Regions from separate parts of the Bradyrhizobium manausense genome, predicted to be linked through region 1. Evidence: riboswitches for the same ligand, from Rfam matches in the RefSeq annotation. Region 1 holds a riboswitch; the other holds the start of a gene.
What was found. Region 1 has a riboswitch for S-adenosylmethionine ahead of metX (homoserine O-acetyltransferase MetX). Riboswitches for the same ligand answer to the same signal wherever they lie in the genome.

Region 1 (3,405 bases):
AGGAGCGACCGATCGCTTCGCGCAGCACGCGCGAGGTTCCCTCAGGATAATCTTCCAGGTGATCCGCGACGTGCTTGAAGGCCTCGATTGCCTTGGGCGAGGGTCCGAATGGCGTCTCGTTGGCGGAGAGCTTGAACACCTTGCGGCCGGGCTCGGCGACCGGGGTCTTGCCCGGCGTGTAGGGGGCAATATCGAGAATGCCGGGATTCGGCACGGGGCGGGACATTCTTCAACTCCGGATAGGCTAAGCGGTACGCGATCTACGATTTCGACCCGGTCGGGGGCACCGTATAGCGCGTTGCGTGGCTGCCGACGAGGGCCGTGGACCGCACCGAGGCTCCCGCTGCAATCAGGGCAGCCCTGATTTTCTCGATGCTGGTGTCTGATGTGACCGAGACCAGCAATGCCGCGCCGTCGAAGGCGGTATCGGGCACCGCCACGATGTCGGCGAACGGCGACAGCGTTCGCGCGACCTCGGCGTTCCAGCCCGAGACGCGCACGCTGAACGTCTCGACCTCGGTCACTACGGCGCTGTCGGCGACGCGCGAGACCGCAAACACAGGCAGCGCCGCCGGATGATCGGCGCGCTCGACGAAGGGCAGGCGCGCAATGATCTTCGGCGCACCGTCTGCTTCCAACTCCAGCCACCACGGCGTGCGGCTGGAGGTCGCCGAGACCAGCGCCAGATCGCCCTTGGACTTCGCCACTGCCTCGACCGCGGCCTGCGCGCTGAAATGCGCGACATAGGGAACCGTAAAGCCGAAATGGAAGCGGACGGAATCGCGCATCGCCGGCTCGCTCACCGAGACGTCGGCATGCACGGAGAAGGGCGCCTGGACATAGGTGAAGGTGGAGATGATGACGCGCCAGATGCTCTCGACCGTGTCGAGCGGCAGGATGCCGCGATGGCGCTGAACGATGTCGCGCATCATGGAGGCCTCGCGCGCCGGGCGGAACGCCGAGCCCACCTCCTGGGTCTGCTTCACCTGGATCAGGCGGTCGATGATGTCGCCGCGCTGCATCAAGAGGCGATGCATGCCCTCGTCGATCGCGTCGATCTCCTTGCGCAATTCCTGGAGCGATGGTGGCGCGGGCGGACGTTGGGACATATCTGACAAGGCTGTTGAGAGGCATTCCAATGCGGATCGGCAAGCCGGAACCGCTGCGGTCGATGTCCTGATTAGGCAGTCAGGGCGGCGAAAGCAAAGAGAAATGACGACCTGTCGTGCTGCCCGGGGCGAGGCTATTTTGGCTAATCCGGACCGCGACTTGACGAAATCAGCCCAAGCCGGTAGGTTTTTGCCTGTTCCGTGGTCATTTGAGCCGGCCGGCTTGCAGCCACGTTAAAAAACTCGCTAAACAGGCCGGGGACGCTTTCGATCCCGGCCGAACCTATCGTTCAGGCCGGGTTTTTCATGGCCTGATGTCAGTGGCGGTCTGAAGTCCGATCGCGAACGAGGTCGATGGTCAGAGATGGTTGGCGTCAAGTCTGTCCCAAGTCCTGCGATCCCAAGTCCCACGATCAGTGCCGACGATCGGTCGCATGAGGTCGATCATCCGAGTTCAGAGGTCGCGCTGTTCGGCGCCGACCAGCCGCTGCGGCTCGATTGCGGCGTCGATCTCACCCCGTTCCAGATCGCCTACAAGACCTATGGCGAGCTCAACGCCGATCGCTCCAACGCGGTGCTGATCTGCCATGCGCTGACCGGCGATCAGCACGTCGCCAATGAGCATCCGGTCACCGGCAAGTCTGGCTGGTGGGAGACGCTGGTCGGCCCCGGCCGTCCGCTCGATCCCGCCAGGTACTTCATCATCTGCTCCAACGTGATCGGCGGCTGCATGGGCTCGACCGGCCCGGCCTCGATCAATCCCGCCACCGGCAAGGTGTGGGGGCTGGATTTCCCTGTGATCACCATTCCCGACATGGTGCGTGCGCAGGCGATGCTGATCGACCGGCTCGGCATCGACACGCTGTTCGCGGTGGTCGGCGGTTCGATGGGCGGCATGCAGGTGCTGCAATGGACCGCGGCCTATCCCGCACGCGTCTACTCCGCGCTGGCGATCGCCTGTTCGACGCGGCACTCCGCGCAGAACATCGCCTTCCACGAACTCGGCCGTCAGGCCGTGATGGCCGATCCCGACTGGCACAACGGTGCTTACGCCGATCAGGGCATCCATCCGCATCGCGGCCTCGCGGTCGCGCGCATGGCTGCGCACATCACCTATCTCTCGGATGCAGCGCTGCATCGCAAGTTCGGCCGCCGCATGCAGGATCGCGAGCTGCCGACCTTCTCGTTCGACGCCGATTTCCAGGTCGAGTCCTATCTGCGCTACCAGGGCTCGTCCTTCGTCGAGCGGTTCGATGCCAACTCCTATCTCTATCTGACCCGCGCGATGGACTATTTCGACATCGCCGGCGACCATGGTGGCGTGCTGGCGAAAGCGTTCGCGGGTATCGAGACCCGCTTCTGCGTGGTCTCCTTTACCAGCGACTGGCTGTTCCCGACGTCGGAATCGCGCGCGCTGGTGCATGCGCTCAACGCGTCGAGCGCGCGAGTGTCGTTCGCCGAGATCGAAACCGATCGCGGCCACGACGCCTTCCTGCTCGAAGTGCCCGAATTCTTCGATATCTCGCGTGCCTTCCTGCAATCGGCGGGCAAAGCGCGCGGGCTCACAGCCAGGAATGACTGACAAGGACGGCTAGCGATGTCTGTACAGGAAGCGCTGCCGCTGGGCGGCCTCGCGTCGGAACAGTCCGGCCCATTTCGCGCTGATCACCTGCTGGTCGCCGAAATGGTCAAGCCGGGCTCGAAGGTGCTCGACGTCGGCTGCGGTGACGGCGATCTGCTTCAGCTGCTGGAGACCCGCGGCATCGACGGCCGCGGCATTGAACTGTCGCGCGAGGGCGTCAATCGCTGCGTGGCAAAGGGCCTTGCTGTGGTGCAGGGCGATGCCGACACTGACCTCATCAACTACCCTGATGACGCTTTCGACTACGTGATCCTGTCGCAGACGCTGCAGGCGACGCGGCAGCCGAAGGTCGTGCTGGAGAATCTCCTGCGCATTGGCCGCCGCGCCATCGTCACGTTCCCGAATTTCGGCTTCTGGCGGATGCGCCTTCAGCTCCTGGTCGGCGGTCACATGCCGCGCACGGAAAATCTGCCGGCGAGCTGGTACGACACCGCCAACATCCATTTCTGCACCATCAAGGATTTCGTCGAGCTCTGCGACGCCATCGGCGTCAAGATGGAGCGTGCCGAGGCGCTCGACCTCTACGGCCGTCCGCTGCGGCTGCGGCTGCCATGGTGGGTGTGGAATCTGTTCGGCGAGCAGGGCGTGTTCTTGCTGAGCCGCGGGCAGGGGAAGTAGCTTTTCGTCCGCGCTCCTGAAGTCAATCCTCCGTCA
Region 2 (3,405 bases), 280 kb from region 1:
TATCTTCCCGCGCTTCGAGGTGATGCGCGACTGGCACGAGAAGCAGTCGCTTCCGGTCGAGAGCTTTGTCATCGCCGACGGCCTGCACATGAACGATTGGGGCTACGCCTGCTTCGCCCAGCTGCTCGGCGACGACATCATCCGCTCGGTCGGGCAGATCAAGCTCGGCGTGAACGTGCCCGCCGACGTGCGGACCTATCGGCCGATGTAACCCCGCTGCCGTAGGGTGGGCAAAGGCGCGAAGCGCCGTGCCCACCATCTGTCTGTGAGTCTCGCGATAAAGGCACGTGGGTACGCTTCGCTTTGCCCGCCCTACGAGACCTCCATTGCCTCACGCCTTCTCCAGCGCCGCAGTCAGATCCTCGATCAGATCATCCGCGTGCTCGAGCCCGGCCGAGAAGCGAATGAATCCTTCGCCGATCCCGAGCTCGGCGCGCACGTCCGGCTTCAGCCGCTGATGCGTCGTCGTCGCGGGGTGCGTGACAAGGCTCTTGGCATCGCCGAGATTGTTCGAGATTTTTGCGAGCTTCAGCTCGTTGAGCACGCGGAACGCAGCCGCCTTGCCGCCCTTGACCTCGAAGCCGACCAGCGTCGAACCGCCGCGCATCTGCTTCTTCACCAGCGCGGCCTGCGGATGATCATCGCGGCCCGGATAGACCAGCCGTGCGATCTTGGGATGGCTCGCCAGCACGTCGGCGATGCGCGCCGCGGTGTCGGTCTGCGCGCGCACGCGCACGCCGAGCGTCTCCAGGCCCTTGAGCAGGACCCAGGCGTTGAACGGCGAGATCGACGGACCGGTCTGGCGCATGAAATTGTGGATGTGCTCGGCGATGAAGGCCTCCGACGACAGGATGATGCCGCCGAGACAACGGCCCTGGCCGTCGATGTGTTTGGTCGCGGAGTAGACGACGACGTCGGCGCCGAGCGCGAGCGGGCTCTGCCAGATCGGCGTCGCGAACACGTTGTCGACCACGAGCCGCGCGCCGCCTGCGTGCGCGATCTCGGCAATGCCGGGAATGTCGAGCACGTCGAGCGTTGGATTGGTCGGGCTCTCCAGGAAGAACGTCTTGGTGTTGGGTTTCACCGCGCGCTGCCATTCATCGAGATTGGCACCGTCGACCAGCGTGGTCTCGATGCCGTAGCGCGGCAGCAGATCCTGCACGACGTAGAGACAGGAGCCGAACAGCGCGCGCGATGCCACCACGTGGTCCCCGGCTTTCAGCGGCGCCAGGATCGCGGTCGTCACCGCGGCCATGCCGGTTGCGGCCGATCGGGCGGCCTCAGCGCCTTCGAGCTCGATCATGCGGCGCTCGAACATCGCGATCGTCGGGTTCGAGTAGCGCGAATAGATGAAGCCGGGGTCCTCGCCCTTGAACCGCGCCTCGCACTCCTCGGCGCTGTTGTAGACATAGCCCTGGGTCAGGAACAGCGACTCCGACGTCTCGCCATATTGCGAGCGCAGGGTGCCGGAATGGACCAGACGGGTTTCGGGACGATATTGCGCGGCGGACGCCGGGGACTTCGACATAGGACCTCCTCTGCGTGACCATCTGAAAATGGTCACAAAAAAACCGGCCTGGATAACTTCCACGGGCCGGGATCACAGAGGTCCCCGGCCTGTTTAGCGACTTATTTAACGTGGCTGCAAGCCGGCCGGCTCAAATCACCACGGGATAAGTGATGCTCATATTCCGCAATGGCCTTTCCGTCAAGGCGTCCATCGGATAGCCGTAAAAGGCTAGTATTTCCGGCATGTCCGGATGCATTTGACCCCAGATGAGGACCCCCGGTTGACGTTCACGGTCGCGCCCGACGCCAATGGTATCCTGCCCGACCGCATGATCGCGGCGATGGCGGAAGCGGGCCTCATCCTGCCCGCATACGATTTCGTCGAAAGCCAGATCCAGCCGGCAAGCCTCGATCTCCGCCTCGGCGACATCGCCTATCGCGTCCGTGCGAGCTTCCTGCCTGGTCCGGGCGCCACGGTCGCCGAGCGCATCGATCAGTTGAAGCTGCATGAGTTCAGCCTCGCTGATGGCGCGGTGCTGGAGACCAATTGCGTCTACATCGTGCCGCTGCTGGAAAGCCTTGCGCTGCCGCCGGAGATCGTCGCGGCCGCCAATCCCAAAAGCTCGACCGGCCGCCTCGATGTCTTCACCCGCGTCATCGCCGACGGCACTCGCCGCTTCGACATGATCGGCGCCGGCTATCACGGTCCGCTCTATGCCGAGATCAGCCCGAAGACGTTTCCGGTGCTGGTGCGCGAAGGCTCGCGGCTGTCGCAGGTTCGCTTTCGCACCGGTGACGCCATCCTCGATGCCGACGCGCTCGAAAGCTTGCATGCCTCCGAGCGTCTCGTCGACATGGATGATGCCGATCTTGCCGGCGGCGTGGCCGTCTCGGTCGATCTCTCCGGCGAAAAGGGCACTGGCTTCGTCGGCTACCGCGCCAAGCGCCACACCGGTGTGGTCGATGTCGATCGTCGCTCGGGCTATGGCGTGGAGGAATTTTGGGAGCCGATCTCGGCGCGTCCCGACGGCAGCCTGATCCTCGATCCCGGCGAGTTCTACATCCTCGCCTCCAAGGAAGCGGTGCAGGTGCCGCCCGATTACGCCGCGGAGATGGTGCCGTTCGATCCGCTGGTCGGCGAATTCCGCGTGCACTATGCCGGATTCTTCGATCCCGGTTTCGGCTATGCCGGCGCGGGCGGACAGGGTTCCCGCGCCGTGCTGGAAGTGCGCTCGCGCGAAGTGCCGTTCATCCTCGAGCACGGCCAGATCGTCGGCCGCCTGGTCTACGAGAAGATGCTGGCACGCCCTGATGCCATGTACGGCCAGCGCATCGGCTCGAACTACCAGGCGCAGGGCCTCAAACTATCGAAGCATTTTCGGGTGTAGCCACATCCTGTAGCCCGCATGGAGCGAAGCGAAATCCGGGAAGCTCATTTGTGGCAATATCCCGGATTACGCTTTGCTGCATCCGGGCTACGAGGTGGCGCCATGACCGATCAATCCCGACTCGACGCAAACATCCTCAACGACGTCGCGGACGCGCTGATCTATTCGGATCGCTCCGGCACGATCACGCGCTGGAATCGGGCATCCACCGCGCTGTTCGGCTTCACCGCGGATGAAGCGCTCGGCCAGAACCTCGACCTGATCATCCCCGAACATCTGCGCGCCGCGCACTGGAAGGGTTTTGAGGCCGCGCTCGCCAGCGGGACGATGAAGCTTGCGGGCCGACCGACGCTGACCCGCGCGCTGCACAAGAGCGGACGCAAGCTCTACATCGAAATGACCTTCGCGCTGGTGCGGGATGCAGGCGGCATTGTCCAGGGATCGGTCGCAATGGCGCGCGACGTCACCGAGCGCGTCGAGCGCGAGCGCGCGGCCAAGGCTTCGCAGA

Region 2: linked by a shared signal. The riboswitch ahead of JQ631_RS17030 (O-succinylhomoserine sulfhydrylase) and the one ahead of metX (homoserine O-acetyltransferase MetX) in region 1 are both predicted to bind S-adenosylmethionine.

What each region holds. Positions count from the first base shown of each region.
Region 1 covers NZ_JAFCJI010000001.1:3,272,068-3,275,472, reverse strand. The annotation lists gene hisC (histidinol-phosphate transaminase) at 1-226, opposite strand, end outside; gene JQ631_RS15645 (chorismate mutase) at 261-1,109, opposite strand; SAM riboswitch at 1,301-1,380, shown strand; gene metX (homoserine O-acetyltransferase MetX) at 1,474-2,691, shown strand; gene metW (methionine biosynthesis protein MetW) at 2,707-3,369, shown strand.
Region 2 covers NZ_JAFCJI010000001.1:3,554,518-3,557,922, reverse strand. The annotation lists gene JQ631_RS17035 (SGNH/GDSL hydrolase family protein) at 1-211, shown strand, start outside; gene JQ631_RS17030 (O-succinylhomoserine sulfhydrylase) at 332-1,528, opposite strand; SAM riboswitch at 1,601-1,680, opposite strand; gene JQ631_RS17025 (2'-deoxycytidine 5'-triphosphate deaminase) at 1,761-2,897, shown strand; gene JQ631_RS17020 (PAS domain S-box protein) at 3,000-3,405, shown strand, end outside.